One region of the Micromonospora sp. WMMA1996 genome, then DNA from elsewhere that is predicted to be linked to it. Evidence: riboswitches for the same ligand, from Rfam matches in the RefSeq annotation. Region 1 holds a riboswitch; each other region holds the start of a gene.
The links. Region 1 has a riboswitch for cyclic di-AMP ahead of COO58_RS15740 (C39 family peptidase). Riboswitches for the same ligand answer to the same signal wherever they lie in the genome.
Positions count from the first base shown of each region.

Region 2: another riboswitch for cyclic di-AMP. It lies ahead of COO58_RS06640 (NlpC/P60 family protein); the one in region 1 lies ahead of COO58_RS15740 (C39 family peptidase).
Region 3: another riboswitch for cyclic di-AMP. It lies ahead of COO58_RS09800 (transglycosylase family protein); the one in region 1 lies ahead of COO58_RS15740 (C39 family peptidase).
Region 4: another riboswitch for cyclic di-AMP. It lies ahead of COO58_RS04215 (hypothetical protein); the one in region 1 lies ahead of COO58_RS15740 (C39 family peptidase).

Region 1 covers NZ_PDHU01000001.1:3,449,841-3,453,040, reverse strand. The annotation lists gene COO58_RS15755 (acyltransferase) at 1-24, shown strand, start outside; gene COO58_RS15750 (hypothetical protein) at 162-464, shown strand; gene COO58_RS15745 (hypothetical protein) at 614-1,378, shown strand; cyclic di-AMP (ydaO/yuaA leader) riboswitch at 1,685-1,824, shown strand; gene COO58_RS15740 (C39 family peptidase) at 2,033-2,872, shown strand; gene COO58_RS15735 (hypothetical protein) at 2,935-3,200, opposite strand, start outside.
Region 2 covers NZ_PDHU01000001.1:1,348,707-1,351,906, forward strand. The annotation lists gene dcd (dCTP deaminase) at 55-633, shown strand; gene COO58_RS06640 (NlpC/P60 family protein) at 706-1,740, opposite strand; cyclic di-AMP (ydaO/yuaA leader) riboswitch at 1,754-1,891, opposite strand; gene COO58_RS06645 (N-acetylmuramoyl-L-alanine amidase) at 2,112-3,200, shown strand, end outside.
Region 3 covers NZ_PDHU01000001.1:2,040,980-2,044,179, forward strand. The annotation lists gene COO58_RS09795 (LLM class flavin-dependent oxidoreductase) at 1-1,258, opposite strand, end outside; cyclic di-AMP (ydaO/yuaA leader) riboswitch at 1,475-1,640, shown strand; gene COO58_RS09800 (transglycosylase family protein) at 1,644-2,267, shown strand; gene COO58_RS09805 (YbaB/EbfC family nucleoid-associated protein) at 2,439-2,888, shown strand; gene COO58_RS09810 (M4 family metallopeptidase) at 2,955-3,200, opposite strand, start outside.
Region 4 covers NZ_PDHU01000001.1:864,987-868,186, reverse strand. The annotation lists gene COO58_RS04220 (carbonic anhydrase) at 1-314, shown strand, start outside; gene COO58_RS04215 (hypothetical protein) at 373-1,398, opposite strand; cyclic di-AMP (ydaO/yuaA leader) riboswitch at 1,403-1,533, opposite strand; gene COO58_RS04210 (YibE/F family protein) at 1,688-2,977, opposite strand; gene COO58_RS04205 (SHOCT domain-containing protein) at 3,121-3,200, opposite strand, start outside.

The sequences.
Region 1 (3,200 bases):
GCCGGGCGGCGTGGCCCCGACTGAGGCGCGTCCACCCTGGTCGGTGGTGTCACGACACGCCGACCGAGAGTGCGCGGCGGTGGGATCGGCGGTAATTTGTACCCGTGCTTCCGATCGCGCTTACCTGTCCCGTGTGGTGGGTGGCGCGCTGGGCGGCACGCATGTTGGCCAGCCTGGCCGTGGTCGTCGCCTGCTCGCTCGGCGCTACGACACTGCCCGCCGGGGTCGCCACGGCCGCCCCGACACCGGCCGGCCCGGCCGTCGGCCTGACGTCGCGTACCCCGACTGACACGCCGGTCGCCGCGCGGCCGGGCCGTGTCGACGTCGCCGAGCGGCCGGCCCCCTCCACCGGCGTCCCGGAGCCCGCGCCCCGGGACGCGGTCGCGCGGCCCGGCCACCGGGAGCCGGTCCCGGCCGGTCGGCACCCGGCGCCGGTCGGCCCCCGGGCCCCGCCCGCCCGCTGACCGCACGGGCGGTCCCCGGCCCGTCCCCGCACCCACCGAACCTCACCCCGCACCCGCCTCGGCGGCCCGGCGGCGCCCGTTCCGCGGCCGCGCCCCGCCCCGACCGGCGTGCGACCTTCCCGCCACGTCTTCTCCGTGAGGTGCCGACCATGTCGCAGACCGTTCTCTACCACTTCCTCACCGCCGTCCCCGAGGCCGCCGCGATCTGGTCGGCCCTGCTCGTGTCCGCCTTCGGCCTGCTCGCCGTGCTCGTCGCCCGCCCCGACCGCGACGGCGCGGCGGACCTCGAACCCGATCCGGTCGACGCGGAGGCGCTGCACCGGGCGGACCTCGCCCGCTACGCCGACGAGGTGGCGGTGGCCGCCGCCGGAGCCGCCCAGACCGCCCGCCGGCGACGCGAGCGGTGGCTGGTCGTCCAGGACGAGGCGGAGCGGGCCTGGGCGGCCTTCGACGAGGCGGAGGCGGCCGCCCGCCGCCTGGCCGGCGCCGCCGCGCTGCCCGCGCCGCGCACGCCACACACCCCGTCCGAGTACGCGGCGCGGGAGCGCTGGCTGCACCACGCCGCCATGGCGGCGCACTGGCGGGGCGACCTGACCGCCCGGCAGCTCGCGGACGTGCTGGCCCACCGCAACGGGTGGGACCCGCGTCGCCATCCGGCTGAGCAGGAGATCGTGCTGGCCCGGACGATCCGCGACGGCCGACGGGCGGCCTGGGAGGCGGGCGCCGAGCGGGAGCGACAGGCCTGGCGGGACGCGGAGCTCGCCGCCGACGCGGCGCGGACGCTGGCCGCCGAGACCTACGCGGCGGCCGCCGCGGTGCGGCCGTCGCCCGCCCCCCGCGTCGCGTCGGCCAGCCGAGTCCCGGTGCCCACCGTCGTCCGCGGCGCCCGCTGGCGGCCGGCCCGGGTCGGCTGAGTGGCGTCTCCACCGAATCGTTACCCGAATGCGGTGAGCCCGCTCACGTGCGGCCCGGAAACGGGCGCTCGACGCACAACCGGTCAGCGGACCCGACAATTGCGGGGCGTCGGCCGGTCGAATGCCCGCTTTTCGCCTTCCGATGCCGGCTCGAACCCTTGCCCCCATTGAGTGAAGTCAGTAACCGGCTGTTCCGATATCCGTAGTCGCGGACGACGTTTACGCAGGTGGGAGCGCTTGGCTTGAGGCGTACCCACCGGTAGTGTCGGCGCGTCCGGTGCGGTTTTCGATCGCAGACGGCGACGCCGCACCGACCCGCCTAATCGTGCATACGAACCGGGGACCCACAGCAACACCGGGGTGAATCCGCGAGCCACGGCCCGCGGTAGGGCGTACTTCCCGCCCGAATCCGTCAGCTAACCCGGTCGGCGGCCACGGAAGGAGTTTCATTCCTCGTGCGAACCACCCCCCGATCGTCCCCCCACCTCCACGGCCCGGTGGTGCCGGCGCTCGCCTGACGGCGACGCCCACCCGACCCCCCGTGTGCGCCCGGCTGTCCGGGTGCCCCGTCCAGCGGCCGTCCCGCCCCGTCGAACGCGCGTGAAGTCCTCCGCGCGGGGGCCGGCGTGTGCCGCTCACGCCCTGGAGGAACCCGTGAAGCACCACCTGAAGCGTCAGCTGCGGCGTCTCGCCACCGAGCGCCCGTACCAGATCATCGCCGGTTCGGCCGCCGCCCTCGTGTTGGCCGGCGGCACCGGTGTCGCCCTCGCCGCCACCGACGACACCCCGTCCCGGTCGGAGAACACCGTCGCGGTCGCCGAACTCGGCTCCCGCCTCGGCGAGGCCGCCAGCCGCGGTGAGGCCCGCATCGCCGTCCCCTCGCCGAGCGCCTCACCCAGCGCCGCACCCACCGCCTCGCCCTCGGCGAAGCCGGCGGCCAAGGCCACCACCGACCCGGACACCAAGCCGAAGCCCAAGCCGAAGCCGCCGGCGAGCAAGGTGCTCGACTACGACTACCAGGCGCAGACCACCTACTACTACTGCGGCCCGGCCGCGGTGCGCAACGCGCTCAGCGCCAACGGCATCGAGCGGAGCCAGGACACGCTCGCCGTCGCCCTCGGCACCACCGAGATGGGCACCAACTCGGCCGAGGACACCACGCGCGTGCTCAACCAGCAGGTCAAGGGCAACCCGTACCGGACCCGCATGATCCCGGGCGCGGCCACCCCGGCCCAGATGGACCGGCTCCAGGCCGACGTGGTCACGGCGGTCAGCAACGGCCGCGCGGTCGTCGCCAACGTCGCCGGCGACGCCACCGACACCAACGGCGGCTGGCACTCGTTCCCGGGCGGTCACTACATCGCGGTGGTCGGCTACAAGAACGACGGCCGGACCGTCCGGATCGCCGACTCGGCCGACCCGTCGCTGCCCTCGTACTGGGTCACCACCATCGATCTGGCGAACTGGATGGCGACGCGCGGCTACTCCGCCTGACGCCTTTTACGACGCGCGAAAGGCCGGCACCCTGTTGGGGGTGCCGGCCTTTCGCGTGGGTCTTACTTGGTCCAGTGCTGGGCCACGATGTCGGTGGCCTGCTTCTCCCACTGCGCGTAGGCGTCCGGGTACGCGGAGACCTGGACGGTCTGGGCGGCGTCGGTCAGGGGCATCTTCTCCCAGCCGTCGACCTGCTTCAGGCCCTTGAGGAAGGCCAGGGTGGAGTACTCGGGGTCGGTGATCTGCTCCGGCGTGCCCCAACCGCTCGACGGGCGCTGCTGGAACAGGCCCAGCGAGTCGTGGTCATTCTTGTCGCCGAGGTGGCCGA
Region 2 (3,200 bases), 2.1 Mb from region 1:
ACGAAGAAGTAGTGCGACACGCAGGTCACCCGTACCGGTCGCTATGGTGTTCCGATGCTGCTCTCCGACCGCGACCTGGTCTCCGAGATCAAGTCGGGCACGCTCGCGCTGGAGCCCTTCGAGCCCACGCTGGTGCAGCCGTCCAGCATCGACGTACGCCTGGACCGGTTGTTCCGGGTCTTCAACAACCATCTCTACACCCACATCGACCCGTCGGTGCAGCAGGACGACCTGACGTCGATGGTGGAGGTGCCGGAGGGCCAGCCCTTCGTGCTGCACCCGGGCGAGTTCGTGCTCGCCTCCACGCTGGAGGTGATCTCGCTGGGCGACCAGCTCGCCGGGCGACTGGAGGGCAAGTCCAGCCTGGGCCGGCTCGGCCTGCTGACCCACTCCACCGCCGGCTTCATCGACCCGGGCTTCTCCGGCCACGTCACGCTGGAGCTGTCCAACGTGGCGAACCTGCCGATCACGCTCTGGCCGGGAATGAAGATCGGTCAGCTCTGCATCTTCCGGCTCTCCTCGCCGGCCGAGCACCCGTACGGCTCGGCCGTCTACGGATCGCGCTACCAGGGCCAGCGCGGCCCGACGCCGAGCCGGTCCTGGCAGAGCTGGCGCACCTGGCCCACCCGCTGACGCCGAGCGCCGCTTGTTAAGAGGGGCCCCCTCCTATGCAGAATGCGTTAAGAGGGGGCCCTTCCTTACACCTCAGGCGGGGCGGCCGTAGCTGTTGATGTCGCCGTCGTCGACGCGCTTCATGGTGATCGGCTTGCCGGACTGGGAGGCGTGCACCACCCAGCCGTCGCCCACGTACATCCCCACGTGGTGCAGGTCGCCGTAGTAGAAGACCAGGTCACCGGCGCGCAGCTCGGACCGGCTGACCCGCTTCGTCACGTCGTGCTGCTGCCGGGCGTTGTGCGGCAGCGAGACCCCGGCCTTGGCCCAGGCGGCCATGGTCAGGCCGGAGCAGTCGAAGTGGTCCGGGCCGGCGGCCCCCCAGACGTAGATCTTGCCGATCTGGGCGCAGGCGAACTTGACCGCGACCCCGGCCGCGCCGCCGGGGTAACCGGACGGGCAGGGGGCCGGGCGCAGCGGGCCGCCACCACCGTTGCCGTAGACCTTCAGCCGCAGCTTCTGCAGCCGGGCGATCTCGCCGTCGATCTGCTTCTTCTTCGTCGCGAGCTGCGCCTCGGTGCGGCTCAGGTCGGCGACCATCTGGTCCAGCGGCCGCTTCTTGGCGGCCAGCTCGTCGCGCAATTCGGCGACGGCACGCACCTGCTCCTGCTGGTGGTGTGCGAAGCGGTCGAGCAGCTCCAGGCCGCTGACCAGGTCGCCCGGCGAGCGGCTGCCCAGCAGGGCGTTGACGGTGGAGAGGTTGTCGCCCTTGTACGCGTCGGCGGCGAGCCCGCCGACCTGGCCCAACGCCGCGTCCACCCGGGCCTGCAGCGGGGCGATCTGCCGGCCGAGCGCGTCGGCCTGCTTGCGCCGCACCGCGAGCTGCTCGCGTACGGCGTTGACCTGCTCGATGACCGGTTCGAGCTTGTTCCAGTCGCGGTCGATCTGGGCCTCGATCTCGGCGACCGAGGGTTCGGCGTGGGCCGCCGTGGCGCCGCCGGTCAGAACGACGGCGGTGCCGACCAGGGCGGCGAGGGCGGTGGTGAAGCGGGACCAGCGGGAACGCGGCGCGACGAGGGACCGGTCGACCGACCGGTTCGACGACGGCCGCGGGGCATGGAGTGCCACCGGGCGTCCGTACTCCTTCTTCCTGACCGCCTACCGGGTTAGCTGACGGATTCGGACGGGAAGGGAGCCGCCCTACCGCAGCTCCGCTGCGGATTCACCCCAGGTACCTGGTTCCCCGGCTCGCCCGTGGGCGACTCGGCGGTGCCGGACCGTCACCGACCGGGTTGGACGGTGAGACTGGCGGCCGACGATTCACCAGAGTAGGAGCCGTCGTTATCGATCCGCAACTCGGGACGCCGTGACACTCCGTACCGACACCTGGGTGAAGTTTTCTTTCATTAAGGATTACCTGCTGGAAAGGTATTGACCCTCGCGGGTGTGCGGAGTGAGGGTGGGGACGCAGTGACCCCCATCCCTGTCCAGGAGGTTCGATGCACCTCTCCACCCCACCGTCGGGCGGACGGATACTGCTGGCCGCCGCCGTGGCGACCGCCACCGCGCTGGCCGTCACCGGCCCGGTGACCGCCGCGCCGGAGACGGCCGGACCCGCCACCGACCGGCAACGGCAGTACGCCGCCGCGGCCACCGAGTACGGCGTGCCGCAGAACGTGCTGCTCGGCGTCTCCTATCTCGAGTCCCGCTGGGACACCCACCCCGGCCAACCCAGCACCAGCGGCGGCTACGGCCCGATGCACCTGACCGACGCGGCACACGTCCTCGCCACCCCGGGCAGCGCCCACGTCGACGAGGACGAGGACCCGCGCGGCGACGACTCCCGCCCGCTCACCCTCGACCCGGCCACCGCCGCCGCGCCGGCACGGGAGACCCCGCTGCCCCGCGCCTCGCTGCAGACGATCGACACCGCCGCGACGCTCACCGGGCTCGACGCGCAGACGCTGCGCACCGACCCGGCGGCGAACATCCGCGGTGGCGCGGCGCTGCTCGCGTCGTACCAGAAGGCACTGGGCGGGCCGGTCGGCGCCGGCACCGACGCGGCGGCCTGGTACGGCGCGGTGGCCCGCTACTCCGGCGCGGACACCGCCGACGCGGCGGCGGCCTTCGCCGACGAGGTCTACGACCAGCTCGGCCAGGGCGCGACCCGGACCACCGACGACGGGCAGCGGGTCACGCTGGCCGCCACCGCCGCCCGGCCGGACCGGTCCCGGCTGGCCCGGCTCGGCCTGCGCCACGCCCAGCGGCCGGACGGCCTGGAGTGCCCGGTCCGGCTGGCCTGTGAGTGGATCCCCGCCCCGTACGAGCAGCTCAGCGCCGACCCGGGCGACTACGGCAACCACGACCTGGGCAACCGGCCGAAGCAGCAGAAGATCGAATACATCGTCATCCACGACACCGAGGGCTACTTCGGCCCCAGCGTCGACCTGGTGAAGCGGGCCGACTACCTGGGCTGGCACTACACGCTGCGCTCGGTGGACGGCTACGTCGCCCAGCACATCAAGGCCAAGGACGTCGGCTGGCACGCCGGCAACTGGTACGTCAACGCCAAGTCCATCGGTCTGGAG
Region 3 (3,200 bases), 1.4 Mb from region 1:
ACGCGGCGCAGTACGCGCCCAGCGTCCAGTTGTTCTGCCGCAGGGTCATCTCGTTCAGCGCGGCCCGCGCGCCGCCCGGCGAGACCGCGCCCCGCGTCACCTGTTCCAGCAGGTCCCGCACCTGGGCCAGCTCCCGGCGCAGGTGGTCGTGCACGTCCACCAGATGTTGCCCCGCGGCCTGCGCGTGGGCCGGGTAGACGTGCCCGGCCGGCGCCGGCGGGGCGGTCGGACGGGTCGACTCGTCCCAGAGGCGGCGCGCGCTCAGGCGTACCCCCGGGTCGGGCGTGGGGGTGACCGCGAGGGTGGTCGGGACGCCGCCGGCGGCCTGCTCCCGCGCGACGGCGCGGGCGCCGCTGCCCGGCGTGGTGCGCTCGGCCGCGACCAGCTCCCGGACCGCCGGCGCCACCTCCTGGGCGAAGAGCTGGATGGCGCGCGGCTCGTCGCTGCCCAGGACGAAGGTGGTGATGCCGTGCTCCAGGGTGAGCCCGGCCAGGTCCTCCACCCACCGCCGCGGCGGCCCGGCCAGGAACCCCGTGGACGAGCGGGTGAAACTGCCGGTCACGTTGAGCATCCGGCGGATCTCGCCGGGGTCCCGCCCGGCGGCCCGCGCGCCCTCGTCGACCAGCGCGTTGAGCGCAGGCAGCTCGTCGGGCCCCTTCGGCAGGTAGGCCAGCGACGGCAGCCAGCCGTCCGCGGCGCGACCGACCAGGCGCAGCATGCGTGGCTTGTACGCGCCCACCCAGATGCCCACCGGATGGGCCGGCGCCGGTCCGCGCTTCGCGCCGACCACCCGGTAGTGCTCCCCGGCGACGCGGATCATCCCGCGTCGGTCGGTGCCCCAGACCTCCCGGATGACCTGGATCGCCTCGTCGAGCGCGTCGACCGCCGCGCCGGGGGAGAGCCGCCGCCCGCCGGCCGCCTCGATCGCGTCCCAGAACGCGCCCGCGCCCAACCCCAGCTCGACCCGGCCGCCGGTGAGCAGGTCCAGGCTGGCCACGCTGCGGGCGAGCACCACCGGTTGGCGCAGCGGCAGGTTGAGCACGTTGCCGGCCAGTCCGATCCGGTCGGTGGCGGCGGCCACGTACGACATCAGCGTCCACGTGTCCAGGAAACCCGGCTGGTAGGGGTGGTCCTGGAAGGTGACCAGGTCCAGCCCGACCTGCTCGCAGAGCGAGGCGAGGGCCACCACCTGGTCCGGCCGTCCGGCGGTGGGGGTGAGGAAGCCGCCGAAGGCCAGCTCGTGTCCGTGCTCGGTCATCCGTGCCGCTCCTCGTGCGATCTTGCCGGTCCCGCCCACGGTAGCCCGGGGCCGGAGCGGCCGGGCGGGGCGTCCGGATCCGGCCCGTACGTCCCGCTACCACGTCGTCGCGTGCCGCGTGCCCGGTCGCCCGCCCGGGTGACGAACATCCCGAGAAGTGGGCGATCGCCCGAAATCGTCCCTAGCGTCGGTGGCGTCCGCGGTCGCGGACACCACGGGCCGGTAACGCCTAATCCCGCCGCCGGCCCGGCGGTAACCGAACCTCGGCGGGAGCGGGGGACCCAACGTTCCTCGGTGCACGTCACCTCGGGGTGAAGCCGCCAGCGGCGGCCGGGCTCCTCGGCCCGAACCCGACAGCTCACCTCGTCGGCGTGGAGGAATCCCCATGGCAACTGCATACGCAGCCCGTCGTACCGCCGTCGGCGTGGTCCTGGCCGGCGCCGCGGTCCTGTTCGCTCCGGCCGTCCCGGCCAGCGCCTCCGGCGTCAACTGGGACGCCGTCGCGCGGTGCGAGTCCGGCGGCAACTGGCACATCAACACCGGCAACGGCTACTACGGCGGGCTCCAGTTCTCGCGCGGCACCTGGAACGGCCACGGCGGGAAGAAGTACGCCGCCCGGGCGGACCTGGCCAGCCGGTCGGAGCAGATCGCCGTCGCCGAGCGGGTCCTGGACGGGCAGGGCATCGGCGCCTGGCCGGTCTGCGGCCGCAAGGGCGGATCCGGCTCGTCCCCGAAGAAGGCGGCCGACCGTCCCACGCCGCGGAAGGCGGACCGCCCCGCGCCGAGGAAGGTCACCGACCGGCCCACCACGACGAGGTCCACGGTGGACCGACCGGCCGGGCGGGGCGGCGCCGGCACCTACCGGGTGCGCTCCGGCGACACACTCTCCGGCATCGCCGTCGCGGCGCACGTCGCCGGGGGGTGGCGGGCGCTGCACGAGCGCAACCGCGCCGTCGTCGGCGACGATCCGGGCCTGATCTTCCCGGGTCAGCGACTGCGCCTGCGCTGAGCCGACGAACGCCCGGCCGGGGCTCCGGCCGGGCGTTCGCGGTCGCGCGACACGCCGGGCGCGCGGCGCCCGACCTGCTCGCTTGCGGGCGGGGCCGGCCGGTGACCGCGCTCGGTCGGTGCCGGTTGCTATGGTCACGATGCTCGGCTAAGACGTGAAGAAAGCGCGGATATGACCATCGACCCGTTCTCGGCCGCCGCGAGCCTCGACGAGCTCCTGAGCCGGACGCAGCAGGCGCTCGCGGCGATGCGGTCCCGGGCCGGCGTGCACCCCGACGGCGAGCCGGGCGAGTTGCTCCGGGCCGAGGGCGCCGCGGCCGACGGCCGCGTCCGGGCGGTCGCCGTCCAGGGTGGCCGACTGGACTCGGTCGCCGTCGACCCGGACCTGGCCGGCGAGCCGCTGGAGGTCCTCTGCGGACACGTCGTCGCCGCCGTCAACGCCGCGCTGGCCGAGCTGGACGCCCGGGTCAGCGACTCGGCCCGGGCCGACGCCGACGCCCTGGCGGCCCGCCTCGGCGGCCTGCCCGACCAGGCGGAGCTGTTCAGCCGGGCGATGCACGAGGTGGCCGCGCGGATCCCGCGCGACCGGGGCGCCGCGTCCCGGGCCGGCCGCCCGGCCTGACCGACCTGCCGACGCGACGAAGCGGCCGGCCGCCCGGAGGACGACGACCGGCCGCTCGCCCTACGGTCAGCTCAGGGTGACCGCGGTGTCGTCGACGACGAAGGACGTCTGCAGGGAGCTGTCCTCCACGCCGCTGAACGAGATGGTCGCCGTGGTGCCGGCCAGCGACGAGACGTCGAAGGACCGCTGCACGTAGCCGGTGGCCTTGTTCAGGTTCGAGTAGGTCGCCAGCGTGGTGCTGCCGGCCTTGACGGTGAGCTTGTCGTACGCGGTGGTCGTGGTCGACTCCGCGCTGTCGATGTGCAGCCAGAA
Region 4 (3,200 bases), 2.6 Mb from region 1:
GCGAGGCGGTCCGCACCGGCTCCGCCCCGGCCGGACACCTGGGCGCGGTGGTGGACGCCGTCTCACCCAGCCTGCTCCGGGCCGGCCGCCAGGGCGTCGAGGACCTCGACGGCATCATCGACGTGCACATCGCCCAGACGGTGGAGGCACTGCTGGCCCGCTCCTCGGTGCTCGCCGCGAAGGTGGCCGGCGGGGCCTGCGCGGTGGTCGGCATGTCGTACCGGCTCAGTGGCGGCGAGGTCCGGACGGTGGCGCAGTCCCCGGCCCCGCTGCCGGCACCGGCCGCGTCGGCGGACGCGGCGCTCGCCGGCTGACCGGGAACCGATACGCGAAAGGGGCCGCCCACGGGCGGCCCCTTGTCGTACGCGCGCGTCAGAGCAGCGACATGTGCACGTGGTCGGTGTGGTTGGAGGGCCCGCTGTAGGAACTCCAGCCGGTCGCCGGGAACCAGATCTGCCGGTTCCAGATCACGTAGTAGATGCCCAGCCGGTCGGCGTTGCGGATGAGGAAGGCGGCCACCTCGTTGCCGTACCGGCGGGTGTCGTTGTTGTGCCACGGTGCGAAGCCGCTGTTCTGCAACGACCAGTCGCACGCCTTGCCCTTGGGGTGCTCCCACGGCCCGCCGGGGCGGTAGCAGCCCACGAAGCGGTTGAAGCCGGCGCGCTTGACCTCCTTGTACGCGTGCAGCGTGCGCGGCGTGACGCAGCCCGAGGTGGTCGGGTCGTTCTCGCTGCACGACTCGGACTTCCACCCGCCGTCGGCGGTGCGGCCGGGGCCGATCTTGGCAACCGGCGAGGTGGCCGAGACCAGGCCACCGGTGAAGTCCAGCCCGCCGACCAGCTTCAGCGCCTTCTGCGCCTCGACCTTCTCGCGGGCCATCGCGTTCGCCTGCTTCTCCTGCTCCCGCACCTCGGCGTCGAGCGCGATCTTGGCCCGCTCGGCGCGGCCCTTCACCTCGTTGATGGCGGCGAGGCGCTGCGCGTTGAACAGGTTCAGCTCGTCGAGCGCGCTGGCCCGCTGGACGAACGAGTCGGGGGAGTCGCTCTCCAGCAGCATCGCCATGGCGCCGACGCGACCGGTCCGGTAGGACTGTGCCGCGATCTCGCTCACCTGCGGGCTGAGCGCGTCGAGCTGGCTCTGCGCCGCCTTCACCTCCAGCGCGAGCTGGAGCTGCCGCTTGCGCGACGTGTCCAACTTCGACTTGGCCTGGAGGTAGGCGCGGTTGGCGGCGGTGACGGCCTCGCTGATCAGCGGTGGGTCGTCGTCCTCCGAGTGGCCCGAGGGGTTCGGGGCGGCGGTGCCGGGGGCCGCCGAGGCCGGCGTCGGCCCGGCCAGCACGGCGAGAGCGGCGAGCACGGCCACCACGGGTGTCAGCCAGCGGCGCAGGGGTGCCGTCACAGTGTTCCCTTCCGTCGACCGCCGACCGGGTTAGCTGACGGGTTCGGGACGGAAGCGGCCCCTTCCGCTGGCGCGGATTCACCCCATGTACCTGGTTCCCCGGCTCGCCCGGAGGCGATTGGGCGGCGGCACCGCAGGCGCCGGTGCGCGCCTTCGGCGGTGACCGGCAGCGAGGTTACCCGAGACCACTCCCGGGGATCTACGTCCGGAAGCCGACCAATCGCGAGAATTCGCCACCGCCCAGCGTGACCAGCATCGCGTTTGGAATCGGCCGTCACGCTGCGGAGTGTCACCATGCGGCCTCCGTGCTCCTGCCCCCGCCGGACCGGCCCTCGCCGAGCGCCTCCCACGCGTCCTCCCGGGGCGACGGCGGCCGGGGCGTCGCGGGTCCGGCGGCCCGCCCGGCGCGGCCGGCGGTGGTCACGACCGCGGCCAGCGCGGTGGTCAGCGGTACGGCGGCGATCAGGCCGAGCGTGGCCACCGCGCTACGGACGATCTCCTGGGCGAGGAACTCGCTGGTGAGCAGCTGACCCACCGGGCGGGAGTCGGCGACCAGCAGGAGCAGCAGCGGCAGCGAGGCGCCCGCGTACGCCAGCACGATGGTGTTGACGGTGGACGCGATGTGCGCCCGGCCCACCCGGGTGGCCGCCCGGTAGAGCTGCCGTCGGGACAGCCCCGGGTTGGCGTGCGCCAGCTCGGTGACGGTGGCCGCCTGGGTGACGGTGACGTCGTCCAGCACGCCGAGCGAACCGATGATGATGCCGGCCAGCAACAGTCCGTGCAGGTCCACGTCACCCTGGAACATCGACAGCGTGGTGGCGTCCTCGCTGCCGAAGCCGGTCAGGTGGGTGGCGGCGGTGGCCAGCGTGCCCAGCACTCCGGTGATCACCAGGCTGCCGAGCGTGCCCAGCACCGCCACCGACGTCTGCGCGGTGATCCCGTGGGTCAGGTAGAGCACCACGAACATGATCAGTGCGGCGCCGACGATCGCCACCAGCAGCGGCGACTGCCCGGCGCCGATGCCGGGGAGCACGAAGCCGAGCAGGATGGCGAAGCTGGCCACCAGTCCGCCCAGCGCGGCCAGCCCGCGCCAGCGGCCGAACGCCACGATCGCGGCGGCGAAGAGGGCCACCAGCCAGATCAGCGGCGTACCGCGCTGGTGCTCGGCGATGTTGTAGGTCTTCACCGACGGGTCGCCCGGGTCGACCAGCTCGACCAGGACCACCTCGTCGCCGACCGCGACCCGGGGCGCGCCGGGTCCGGTGGGGACCGGCGTCTCGACCTGCCGGCCCGCGTCCGGCCCCTGCTCGGCGGCGACGGTCACGGTGCCGCAGGGGCCGCCGGTGTCGCCCTCGGGCGACTCGGGCGTCGGCGGGCAGGGCTCGGTCACCACCCGGGTCACCGTGCCGTGGTAGCGCGGCACGTCCGCGCCGCCGTCCACCGGGTCGCGGTCCGCCCGGGGCCAGAGCACCAGCGCCGCGATCACGGTGAGCACGAAGAGCGGCACCACGGTGGCGATCAGGAGCCGGCGTACGCCCGGCGGCGCGGCGGCTGCGGGACGGGTGTGATCGGCGCCCACGGCGTCTCTCCCAACGGTCGCGGCGGAACCGGGTCACCGGACCGGTCGGGTCACCGGGGCCGGCGCGGACGCGTGGGGATCACGCCCGGGTCGTCGCCCGGCCATGGTAGCCAGGCCGGCCCGCGCCGCCGGTGGACGCCGGGTCAGGCCAGGCCGGCGCGTCGCCGTCGGTAGTCGTCCTCGTCGATCTCACCGCGGGCGTACCGCTCGTCGAGAATGCGCC